Regions from separate parts of the Clavibacter phaseoli genome, predicted to be linked through region 1. Evidence: riboswitches for the same ligand, from Rfam matches in the RefSeq annotation. Region 1 holds a riboswitch; the other holds the start of a gene.
What was found. A riboswitch is a leader RNA that binds a small molecule or an ion and turns the genes downstream of it on or off. The one in region 1 is predicted to bind thiamine pyrophosphate.
Positions count from the first base shown of each region.

Region 2: another riboswitch for thiamine pyrophosphate. It lies ahead of thiM (hydroxyethylthiazole kinase); the one in region 1 lies ahead of FGI33_RS06120 (ECF transporter S component).

Region 1 covers NZ_CP040786.1:1,307,087-1,312,727, reverse strand. The annotation lists partial or broken gene glgX (glycogen debranching protein GlgX) at 1-2,006, opposite strand, end outside; gene FGI33_RS06125 (hypothetical protein) at 2,214-2,546, shown strand; TPP riboswitch at 2,649-2,759, shown strand; gene FGI33_RS06120 (ECF transporter S component) at 2,795-3,448, shown strand; gene FGI33_RS06115 (ABC transporter ATP-binding protein) at 3,451-5,013, shown strand; gene FGI33_RS06110 (energy-coupling factor transporter transmembrane component T family protein) at 5,010-5,641, shown strand, end outside.
Region 2 covers NZ_CP040786.1:548,382-554,022, reverse strand. The annotation lists gene FGI33_RS02570 (maltokinase N-terminal cap-like domain-containing protein) at 1-1,338, shown strand, start outside; gene FGI33_RS02565 (S9 family peptidase) at 1,389-3,554, shown strand; TPP riboswitch at 3,618-3,709, shown strand; gene thiM (hydroxyethylthiazole kinase) at 3,700-4,533, shown strand; gene thiD (bifunctional hydroxymethylpyrimidine kinase/phosphomethylpyrimidine kinase) at 4,530-5,641, shown strand, end outside.

The DNA of each region.
Region 1 (5,641 bases):
TCGATCACGGTCTCCCACGCGTCCGCGTACTCGTCCGACGGGAGGGTGAAGGACACCGGCTCGTCGTGCGCGTTGAAGTAGAGGAGGAAGTGCGTGTCGTAGATGTCCTCGCCGCGGCGGTCGCGCCCGCGGATCCCGTTGCCGTTGAGGAACATGCCGATGGCACGGAGGCCGGACTCCCAGTCGTCGTCGACCATCGGGGTCGCGTCGCCGTCGAGCCACACGATGTCGGGCAGCGGCTCGCCCTCGCCGCGGCGCACGGGCCGCCCGTCGAAGAAGCGCCCGCGGCGGAACGTCGGGTGCTCCTTGCGGAGCCGCACGACGGACGCGGTGAACTCGACGAGCGGCTGGTCGGCCTGGTCCCAGTGCACCCAGCTGATCTCGTTGTCCTGCGCGTAGGTGTTGTTGTTGCCCTGCTGCGTGCGCCCGAGCTCGTCGCCGTGCAGGATCATCGGCACGCCCTGCGACAGGATCATGGTCGCGAGCATGTTGCGCTGCTGCCGGCCGCGCAGCGTGAGGATCGCCGGGTCGTCCGTCGGCCCCTCCACGCCCATGTTCCAGGAGCGGTTGTGGCTCTCGCCGTCCTTGTTGTCCTCGCCGTTCGCCTCGTTGTGCTTCTCGTCGTACGAGACCAGGTCCGCGATCGTGAAGCCGTCGTGCGCGGTGATGAAGTTGATCGACGCGACCGGTCGTCGCCCCGAGTGCTCGTAGAGGTCGGCCGACCCCGTGATGCGCGCCGCGAACTCGCCGAGCGACGAGGCCTCGCCGCGCCAGAAGTCGCGCACGGTGTCGCGGTACTTGCCGTTCCACTCGGTCCACTGCGGCGGGAAGTTGCCCACCTGGTAGCCGCCGGGGCCCACGTCCCAGGGCTCGGCGATGAGCTTGACCTGCGACACCACGGGGTCCTGCTGCACGAGCTCGAAGAAGGTGGCGAGCTTGTCGACGTCGTAGAACTCGCGGGCGAGCGCCGAGGCGAGGTCGAAGCGGAACCCGTCGACGTGCATCTCGGTGACCCACTAGCGCAGCGAGTCCATGATCAGCTGCAGCGCGTGCGGGTGGCGCACGTTGAGCGAGTTCCCCGTGCCCGTGTAGTCCATGTAGTAGGTGGGGTCGTCCTCCATGAGCCGGTAGTAGGCCTGGTTGTCGATGCCCTTGAACGAGAGCGTCGGCCCGAGGTGGTTGCCCTCGGCCGTGTGGTTGTAGACCACGTCGAGGATGACCTCGATGCCGGCGGCGTGCAGCGCCCGCACCATGGACTTGAACTCCTGCACCTGCTGGCCGAGCTCGCCCGTGGACGAGTAGGCGTTGTGCGGCGCGAAGAAGCCGATGGTGTTGTAGCCCCAGTAGTTGCGGAGGCCCTTCTCGAGCAGCGTGTTGTCCTGCACGAACTGGTGCACCGGCATGAGCTCGATGGCCGTCACGCCGAGCTTCTGCAGGTGGTCGATGACGGCGGGGTGCGCGATGCCGGCGTACGTGCCGCGCAGCTCCTCGGGGATCCGCGGGTTCAGCTGCGTGAGCCCCTTCACGTGCGCCTCGTAGACGACGGTCTCGCTGTAGGGCGTGCGGGGGAGGCGGTCGCCGTCCCAGTCGAAGAACGGGTTGACCACGACGCCGAGCATCATGTGCGGGCCCGAGTCCTCGTCGTTGCGGCTCGACGGGTCGCCGAAGTCGTAGGCGAACAGCGACGGGTGCCAGTCGAACTCGCCGCAGGTGGCCTTGGCGTAGGGATCCAGCAGCAGCTTCGCGGGGTTGGACCGGTGACCGGCCTCGGGCTCGTACGGCCCGGCGACGCGGTAGCCGTAGCGCTGCCCCGGCTGCACGTGCGGGAGGTAGCAGTGCCAGACGTGCGCGTCGACCTCCGTCACGTCCACGCGGGTCTCGGTGCCGTCCTCCTCGATGAGGCACAGCTGCACCTGCTCGGCGACCTCGCTGAAGAGCGCGAAGTTCGTGCCGCTCCCGTCGAAGGTCGCGCCGAGCGGGTAGGGGTTTCCGGGCCAGGTGTGCAAGTGGTCCTCCAGTTGGGTCGACTCGTCCGCAGACGGCGCGCACGGGGAGGGTGCGCGGTGTCCGTCGGGGGCGGGGCAGGCGGTTCATCCGCGGGGCCGCAGCGGCAGGGAGGCCGGATGCGACGCAGCGACGCACCAGGGGCGAGGGTACCGTGAGGACCCGGATCGGCCCGCATCCGACGGGTGCAGCGGGGTACGGTGGGACGCATGACCAACCTCGTCGCACAGCTCGCAGAGAACGTGAAGAACGCCGGAGTGGGGACGGTCTACGGCGACCCCCTCGACATCGACGGCTCGACCATCGTGCCCGTCGCATTCGCCTGGTACGGCTTCGGCGGGGGCAGCGACCTCCCCGACTCCGACGGCAACGTCGCGGGCGGCGGCGGGGGCGGTGGCGCCACGTGGCCCATCGGCGCGTACATCGCCACCGACGGCGAGGTGCGGTTCCAGCCCAACGTCATCGCGCTGCTCGCGGTGGCGACCCCCGTCATCTGGATCTCCGGCAAGGTCCTCGTCAAGCTCATCAAGACGCTGAAGTAGCGCACGTCGCACGACCACCGCGGAGCGCGGGTGCCCTCGGGTGCCCGCGCTCCCGTGCGTTCGGGGACGTGCGCCCCGGGCGCGTCGGACGCGCGCTATGCTCACCGTGAACACGGGAGTCCGGTGAGCCGGGCTGAGAGGAAGACCCCCAGTCTTCGACCGTCGAACCTGATCTGGATCATGCCAGCGCAGGGAGGTTTCCTTTCTCCACCCGTGCCCTCTTCCATCGCATCCGAAGGGCACGACCAATGACCGCATCACCGTCCTCCACGGCGTCCGCCGTCCCCGCCGATTCCGGCGCCCGCACCCCGCGCTCCGGCCTCCGCGCCCGCTGGCGGGTCATCGACATCGTCGTGGCGAGCGTCCTGGGCGTCGCGTCCGGCCTCGTCTTCGTCATCTGGAACACGGCGTCCGTGCCGGTCGGCGGCTTCTTCGAGCCGCTGCTGCCGGGCCTCCAGGCGCTCGCGGGCGGCGGCTGGCTGTTCGCCGGCGTGCTCACCGGCATCGTCATCCGCAAGCCCGGCGCCGCCCTCTACGGCGAGCTCCTCGCGGCGTTCGTCTCCATGCTCGTCGGCAACGTGTGGGGGGTCGGGACGCTGCTCTCCGGCCTCACGCAGGGCCTCGGCGCGGAGCTCGTGCTCCTCGTCTTCCTCTACGCGAACTGGCGCGCCTACGTCGCCGTGCTCGCGGGCATGGGCGCCGGGCTCGGCATGGCGATCACGGACCTCATCACGTACTACCCGGGATCCACGCCGCTGTTCGCCACGATCTACACGGTGGCGGCGCTCGTCTCGGGTGCGATCGTCGCGGGGCTCCTCTCGTGGCTGGTCGCCCGAGCGCTCGCCCGCACCGGCGCGCTCTCGCGCTTCGCCTCGGGCCGCGACACCGCGGCCCGCGTCTGACCGTGCGGCGGCCGGGCCGTCGCACGGCGTCGATCGACGCGTCGCGCGTCCCGCTCGCCGGGCCGGAGGCGACGGCCGACGCGGCGGGCGGGGCGTCCGTGCGGGCCGAGGGCTGGGGCTGGCGGCACGCGGGTCGGAGCGCCTGGGCGGTCCGCGACGTGGACCTCGTCATCGAGCCGGGCGAGCGGGTGCTGCTGCTCGGCGCGTCCGGCGCGGGCAAGACCACGCTCATGCACGCCCTCGCCGGCGTCCTCGGCGGCGACGACGAGGGGGAGACCCGCGGCACCCTGCTCGTCGACGGGGAGGATCCGGCCGCCCGCCGCGGCCGCGCGGGGCTCGTGCTGCAGGATCCGGATGCGCAGGTGATCCTCTCCCGCGTCGGCGACGACGTCGCGTTCGGCTGCGAGAACCTCGGCGTCCCGCGCGACGAGATCTGGGCGCGCGTGCGCGACGCGCTCGACGCGGTGGGCCTCGACGTCGCCCTCGACCGCTCCACGACCGCGCTCTCCGGCGGGCAGAAGCAGCGCCTCGCCCTCGCCGGGGTCCTCGCCATGCGGCCGGGGCTCCTGCTGCTCGACGAGCCGACCGCGAACCTCGATCCCGAGGGCGTCGGGGAGGTGCGTCACGCCGTGGGGTCGGTGGTCGAGCGGACCGGCGCGACCCTCGTCGTCATCGAGCACCGCGTGGCCGTGTGGCAGGACCTCGTCGACCGGGTCGTCGTGCTGGCGGCCGACGGCGGGGTCCTCGCCGACGGGGCGCCCGACGACGTCCTCCGCGACCAGGGCGCGTCCCTCGCCGCCGCGGGCGTCTGGGTGCCGGGCCGCGAGCCGGCCGCGCCCGTCCGCGATCGGGCCGCGCCCGCGACGCTCCTCCGCGCGGACGGCCTCGCCGTGGGGCGGGGCGGCGCCCGCGGCACCGCGGTGGCCGACGGCGTCGGCGTCGCGCTCGGTTCCGGCCGCGTCACCGCCCTCACCGGACCGAACGGCGGCGGCAAGAGCACGCTCGCGCTGACGCTCGGCGGCCTCCTGCCCGCGCTGTCCGGCCGGGTCGTCGCGGAGGCGGCCCTCGCCGACGGCCTCGGCGCGGATCCCGTCGCCTGGCGCTCGCGCGAGCTGGCCGCCCGCATCGGCACCGTCTTCCAGGACCCGGAGCACCAGCTCCTCGCCGGCACCGTGCGCGCGGAGCTCGAGGTCGGCCCGCGCGCCGTGGGCATGGATCCCGCGGACGCCGCCCGCCGCGTCGACGAGCTGCTCACGCGCCTGCGCCTCGACGGCCTCGCGCAGGCCAACCCCTTCACGCTGTCGGGCGGCGAGAAGCGGCGCCTCTCCGTGGCGACGGCCCTCGCGACCGCGCCGCGCCTCCTCGTGCTCGACGAGCCGACGTTCGGGCAGGACGCCCGCACCTGGGCCGAGCTCGTCGCGCTCCTGGCCGACCTCGTCGACCGCGCGGGCGTCGGCGTCCTGGCCGTCACCCACGACGCGGACCTCGTCCGCGCGCTCGCGGACGACGTCCTCCGCCTCGACGCCGTCCCGGGCTCCGCCGCCCGCCTGGAGGTCGTGCGGTGAGCGCCGCCCCGACCTCGGTCGTGCCCGCCGCCCGTGCGACCGGCCTCGCCGCCGTCAACCCCGTCGCCCGGCTCGCGGCGGCCCTCGTCCTGACGCTCGTCCTCGTGCTGAGCCTCGACGTGGTCTCCGCGGGCGTGGCGCTCGCGCTCGAGCTGCTGCTCCTGCCCGCCGCGGGGATCCGTCCGCGCGCGTTCCTCGTCCGGGGCATCCCGATCTGGATCGCGGCGCCCGGCGCCGGTCTGACGATCCTGCTCTACGGCCGCACGTCCGGCGACGTGTACGCCCAGTTCCTGCTCGTCGTCGTCAGCGAGGGGTCCGTCCTGCTGGCGGTCGCCACGACGCTGCGCGTGCTGGCCATCGGCGTCGCCTCTCTCGCCCTGTTCACGGACGTGGATCCCACGGACCTCGCCGACGGCCTCGCCCAGGTCGCGCGCCTGCCGTCCCGCTTCGTCCTCGGGGCGCTCGCGGGCGTCCGGCTGGTGGGCCTCCTCCTCGACGACTGGCGCTCGCTCGAGCTGGCCCGTCGTGCACGCGGCGTCGCCGACCGCGGCCGGATCCGACGCTTCGCCGGGCAGGCCTTCGCGCTCCTCGTGCTCTCCATCCGGCGCGGCAGCAAGCTGGCGACCGC
Region 2 (5,641 bases), 760 kb from region 1:
TGGTTCGCCCGCATCGAGACGCACCTGATCATCGACCACGGCAGCGCGAAGCCCGTCCTGTACCAGGTGCCGCTCACCTACCGGCAGGCGCCGCTGGAGGAGCTGAAGCCCTTCCACATCGGCACCACGGTCGAGGACGACGGCGTCGAGCTGCACGTCTACGACGGCCCGCACGACCCCGCGTACGCGTGGGCGCTCATCCGCACGATCCTCGACGACCGCGACGCCGACGTCGACGAGACCTCGCTCGGCGCGACCGCGCGCGGGCAGCGCCAGCCGGGTGTGGAGATCGCGACGGTCGTCGGATCCCACGTGCTCTCAGGCGAGCAGTCGAACACGTCGATCATCTACGACATGGTCTCGGCCGACGGCCACGCCGTGAACCCGATGATCGTCAAGGTGTTCCGCGCCCTGCACCACGGCGAGAACCCCGACGTCGTGCTCCAGTCCGCCATCGCGGGCGCCGGATCCCGTCTCGTGCCGCAGACCATGGGCAGCGTGCTCGCCGAGTGGAGCGACTCCGGCCGCGAGGAGGGGCGCGCCGTCGGGCACGTCGCCTTCGCGCAGGAGTTCCTGCCCGGCGTGACCGACGCCTGGCGCGTCGCCCTCCGCGCCGCCGAGGCCGACGCCGACTTCCAGGCCGAGGCCCGCGCGCTCGGCGAGGCCACCGCCGACGTCCACGCGACGCTCGCCGCCGCGCTCCCCACCGTCGAGGCGACGCCCGACGTGATCGAGGGGATCATGGTCAGCTTCCGCCGCCGCCACGCGACGGCCGAGCGCGAGGTCCCCGAGATCGCGGCCTTCCACGACGCCATCGCGAGCGTGTACGACGCCGCCGAGAAGGGCGAGTGGCCGAAGCTGCAGCGCATCCACGGCGACTACCACCTCGGCCAGGTGCTCTCGGTGCCGAACCGCGGCTGGGTCCTCCTCGACTTCGAGGGCGAGCCGCTCCGGCCGATGCACGAGCGCTCGCTCCCCGACGTCACGCTCCGCGACGTCGCCGGTATGCTCCGCTCGTTCGACTACGTCGCCGGCTCCTACGCGCTCGCGCACCCCGGCAAGTCGGCCGCGACGTGGGCGTCCGCCGCCCGCCGCGCGTTCGTCGACGGCTACATCGCGCGCTCGGGCACCGATCTCCGCGCCAACCGGGCCCTGCTCGACGCGTTCGAGATCGACAAGGCCGTGTACGAGGCGATCTACGAGGTCCGCAACCGACCCGGCTGGCTGTCGATCCCGCTGCAGGCCGTCGCGCGCCTCGCCACCCGCTCGAGCACGCTCGGCGCGGCGACCACGCCGGGCGCGACCGGCCCGCGCGAAGCCGGGCCGATCACCTCCTGATCCCCGGGGACGGCCGGGGCCCGGTCGTCCCCCGTCGGTAGGCTGGCGGGATGACCGACCCCGCCGTCCCGGCCGTCTCCTCCCCCGCATCCGACTCCCCCTCCACCCCGCCTGTCGCGGAGCAGCGACCGATCGAGCGCACCTTCCACGGCGACATGTTCGTGGACCGCTACGAGTGGCTGCGCGACAAGGACGACGCGCGGGTCATCGCGCACCTCGAGGCCGAGAACGCCTACACCGAGGGGAAGACGGCCCATCTGGAGCCGCTGCGCGAGCGGATCTTCACGGAGATCAAGGACCGCACGCAGGAGACCGACCTCTCCGTCCCCGTCCGCGAGGGCGACTGGTGGTACTACGCCCGCACCGTCGAGGGGTCGCAGTACGCGATCCGCTGCCGCCGTCCCGTCGCCGGTCCCGACGACTGGACCCCGCCCGCCGTCGAGCCCGCCGCCGACGGCGCCGCGATCCCCGGCGAGCAGGTGCTCCTCGACTCCAACGCCGAAGCGGACGGCCACGAGTTCTTCTCGCTCGGCGCGTTCGAGGTGAGCCCCGACGGGTCGCTGCTCGCGTACTCGACCGACGTCGAGGGCGACGAGCGGTTCACGCTCCGGATCCGCGACCTCGCGACGGGCGAGGACCTCGCCGACGAGATCCCCGGCACCAGCCACGGCGCCACCTTCTCGGCCCACGGCGACCACCTCTTCTACGTGACGGTCGACGACGCCTGGCGCCCCGACACCGTGTGGCGCCACCGCGTCGGGACGCCCGCGTCCCAGGACGTGAAGGTGTTCACCGAGCCCGACGAGAGCTACTTCGTCGGCTTCGGCATGACCCGCAGCCGCCAGTACCTCACCGTGTACGTCGGCTCGAAGATCACGACCGAGGTGCTGCTGCTCGACGCCGGGGATCCCACGGGCGAGTTCCGCTCCGTGTGGCCGCGCCGCCACGGCGTGGAGTACGACGTCGACCACGCGGTCATCGACGGGAGCGACCGGCTCCTCATCCTGCACAACGACGGCGCCACGAACTTCGAGCTCGTCGACGTGCCGGCCGACGACCCGACCTCCGCGACCGACCGCCAGGTCGTCATCCCCCACGACGACGAGGTGCGCCTCGAGGACGCCAGCGCCTTCGCCGACCACCTCGTCGTCTCGTACCGCCGCGAGGGCCTGACCCGCGTCGGCGTGATCCCCTTCGACCGCGTCCTCGACGGCGAGCAGCTGCACGAGATCGCGTTCGACGAGCCGATCTACACGGTCGGCACGGCGAGCAACCCCGAGTTCGCGCAGCCCACCGTGCGCCTCGGCTACACGAGCCTCGCGACCCCGGCGACCACCTTCGACTACGTGCTCGCGACGCGGGAGCTGCGCCTCCTCAAGCAGCAGCCCGTGCGAGGCGGATACGACCCCGACGACTACGTGCAGACCCGCGAGTGGGCGACCGCGGAGGACGGCACGGAGATCCCGCTCTCGGTCGTCTACAAGCGCGGCCTCGTGCACCCGGGCACGCCCGCGCCGCTCCTGCTGTACGGCTACGGCTCGTACGAGACGAGCATCGACCCGTCGTTCTCCATCGCCCGGCTGTCGCTGCTCGACCGGGGCATGGCGTTCGTCATCGCGCACGTGCGCGGCGGCGGCGAGATGGGCCGGCGCTGGTACGACGAGGGCAAGACGCTCACCAAGCGCAACACGTTCACCGACTTCGTGGCGGCGGCCGACCACCTCATCGCCCGCGGGTGGACGAGCCCGGAGGAGCTCGTCGCCGAGGGCCGCAGCGCCGGCGGCCTGCTGATGGGCGCGGTCGCGAACATCGCGCCCGACCGCTTCGCCGGGATCCTCGCGGGCGTGCCGTTCGTCGACGCCCTCACGAGCATCCTAGACCCGTCGCTGCCGCTCACCGTGATCGAGTGGGACGAGTGGGGCGACCCGCTGCACGACCCCGAGGTCTACGCCTACATGAAGTCGTACACGCCCTACGAGAACGTGCGCGAGGGCGTCCAGTACCCGCGGATCCTCGCGGTCACGAGCCTCAACGACACGCGCGTGCTCTACGTCGAGCCCGCCAAGTGGACGGCCCGCCTCCGCGAGGTCGGGGCGCCCGTGCTGCTGCGCACCGAGATGCAGGCTGGCCACGGCGGCAAGTCGGGTCGCTACGACGCGTGGCGCGAGCGCGCCTTCGACTACGCGTGGGTGCTGGACGTGGCGGGGCTCGCCTAGCGCGCCACGACGGCACCGCCGCCGGCCGTCCTGGCAGGTGCGACGCGTCTGGCCCTAGGGTGGATCCCTGACACGGGGTGCCCACGAGGGCTGAGATGAGACCCGTCGCACCTGATCCGGTTCGCACCGGCGGAGGGATGTCATCATGAGCGCTGCGCGCCCATCGGCCCACGAGATCACCGGGGCGGAGGCCGGACCGTCGTCGGCCGACCTCCTCCGCCTGCTGCGGGAGCGCGCTCCGCTCGTGCAGTGCATCACCAACGCGGTCGTCACCGGCTTCACCGCGAACGTCCTCCTCGCGCTGGGCGCCGCGCCCGCGATGACGGACGTGCCGACCGAGGCGGGGCCGTTCGCGCGGATCGCGTCGGGCCTGCTCGTCAACCTCGGCACGCCGCACGCGGAGCAGCGGAAGGCGGCGGTCGAGGCCGCGCACGCGGCGCGGGAGGCGGGCACGCCGTGGGTGCTGGATCCCGTCGCGGTCGGCGCCCTGCCGGTGCGGACGCGGCTCGCCCACGAGCTCGTGGCGCTGTCGCCGACGATCGTGCGCGGCAACGCGTCGGAGGTCATCGCGCTGGCGACCGGCGGCGCGGGCGGGCGCGGCGTCGACGCGACCGACGAGGTGGAGGCGGCGCTCGACGCCGCGACCCTGCTGGCGGGGACGTACGGCACGGTGGTCGCGGTGTCCGGGCCGGTCGACCACATCACCGACGGGACGCGGATCGTGCGCGTGGCCACGGGCGATGCCCTGCTCACGAAGGTGACGGGCGGCGGCTGCGCGCTCGGCGCGGTGATGGCGGCGTTCGCGTCGCTGGACCCGGATCCGCTGCGGGCCGCCGTCGCCGCGACGAGCGTCTACACGATCGCGGCCGAGATCGCCGCGGAGGGGGCGCGCGGACCCGGCTCGTTCGCGGTCGCGCTGCTCGACGCGCTCGACGCCGTCACGCCCGAGCTCGTCGCCCGCCGCGAGCGCCTCGCGTGAGCGGCCTCGACCTCTCCGTCTACCTCGTCACCGACCCCGCGCTGTGCGGGGCGCGCGGCGTGCCCGCGGTCGTCGCCGCGGCGGTCGCTGGCGGGGCGACGGCCGTGCAGATCCGCGACAAGCACGCGAGCGCGGCCGAGCTGCTGGCGACGGTCGTCGCGGCGGCGGGTGCCACCGACGCGCATGCCTCCGCGCATCCCGGCGCCCCGCGGCCGCTGCTGCTCGTCGACGACCGCGTCGACGTCGTCCTCGCGGCGCTCGCCCGCGGCGTGCGCGTGGACGGCGTGCACGTCGGCCAGTCCGACGTCCCCGCCGACCTGGTGCGGCGGATGCTCGACGCCGCGAGCCCCGACCGCCGCCTCGTCGTCGGCCTCACCGCGAACACGCCCGCGCACGTCGAGGCGGTGCGGCGGCTCCCCGCGGGCACGGTCGACTACCTCGGAGTCGGCGTGATCCGCCCCACGAGCACCAAGCCCGACCACCCGGCGCCGCTCGGGCACGACGGGTTCGGGATCATCGCGGGGCTCTCCCCCGTGCCATGCGTCGCGATCGGCGGGGTGGACGTGCGCGACGTCGAGCCCATCGCGGCGGCGGGCGGCGCGGGGACGGCCGTCGTGTCGGCGGTGTGCGCGGAGGAGGATCCCGAGGCGGCGGCGCGCGAGCTCGCGGACGCGTGGGCGCGGGCGCGCTCCGCCGCGGTCGGCGACGCGACGGAGGACGAGATCGACGTCACCGCATCGCCCGAGGACCCCGCGATCCCGCGCCGCGCGGTCCCCCGCGTCCTCAGCATCGCGGGCACGGATCCCACGGGCGGCGCCGGCATCCAGGCCGACCTCAAGTCCATCGCCGCGAACGGCGGCTACGGCATGGCGGTCGTCACGGCGCTCGTCGCGCAGAACACGAGGGGCGTGCGCGAGATCCACGTGCCGCCCGTCGCGTTCCTGCGCGCGCAGCTCGACGCGGTCTCCGACGACGTCGCGATCGACGCCGTGAAGGTCGGCATGCTCGGATCCGCCGCCGTGGTCGACGAGGTCGCCGACTGGCTGCGCGCGGTGCGCCCGCCGGTCGTGGTGCTGGATCCGGTCATGGTCGCGCAGTCCGGCGACGC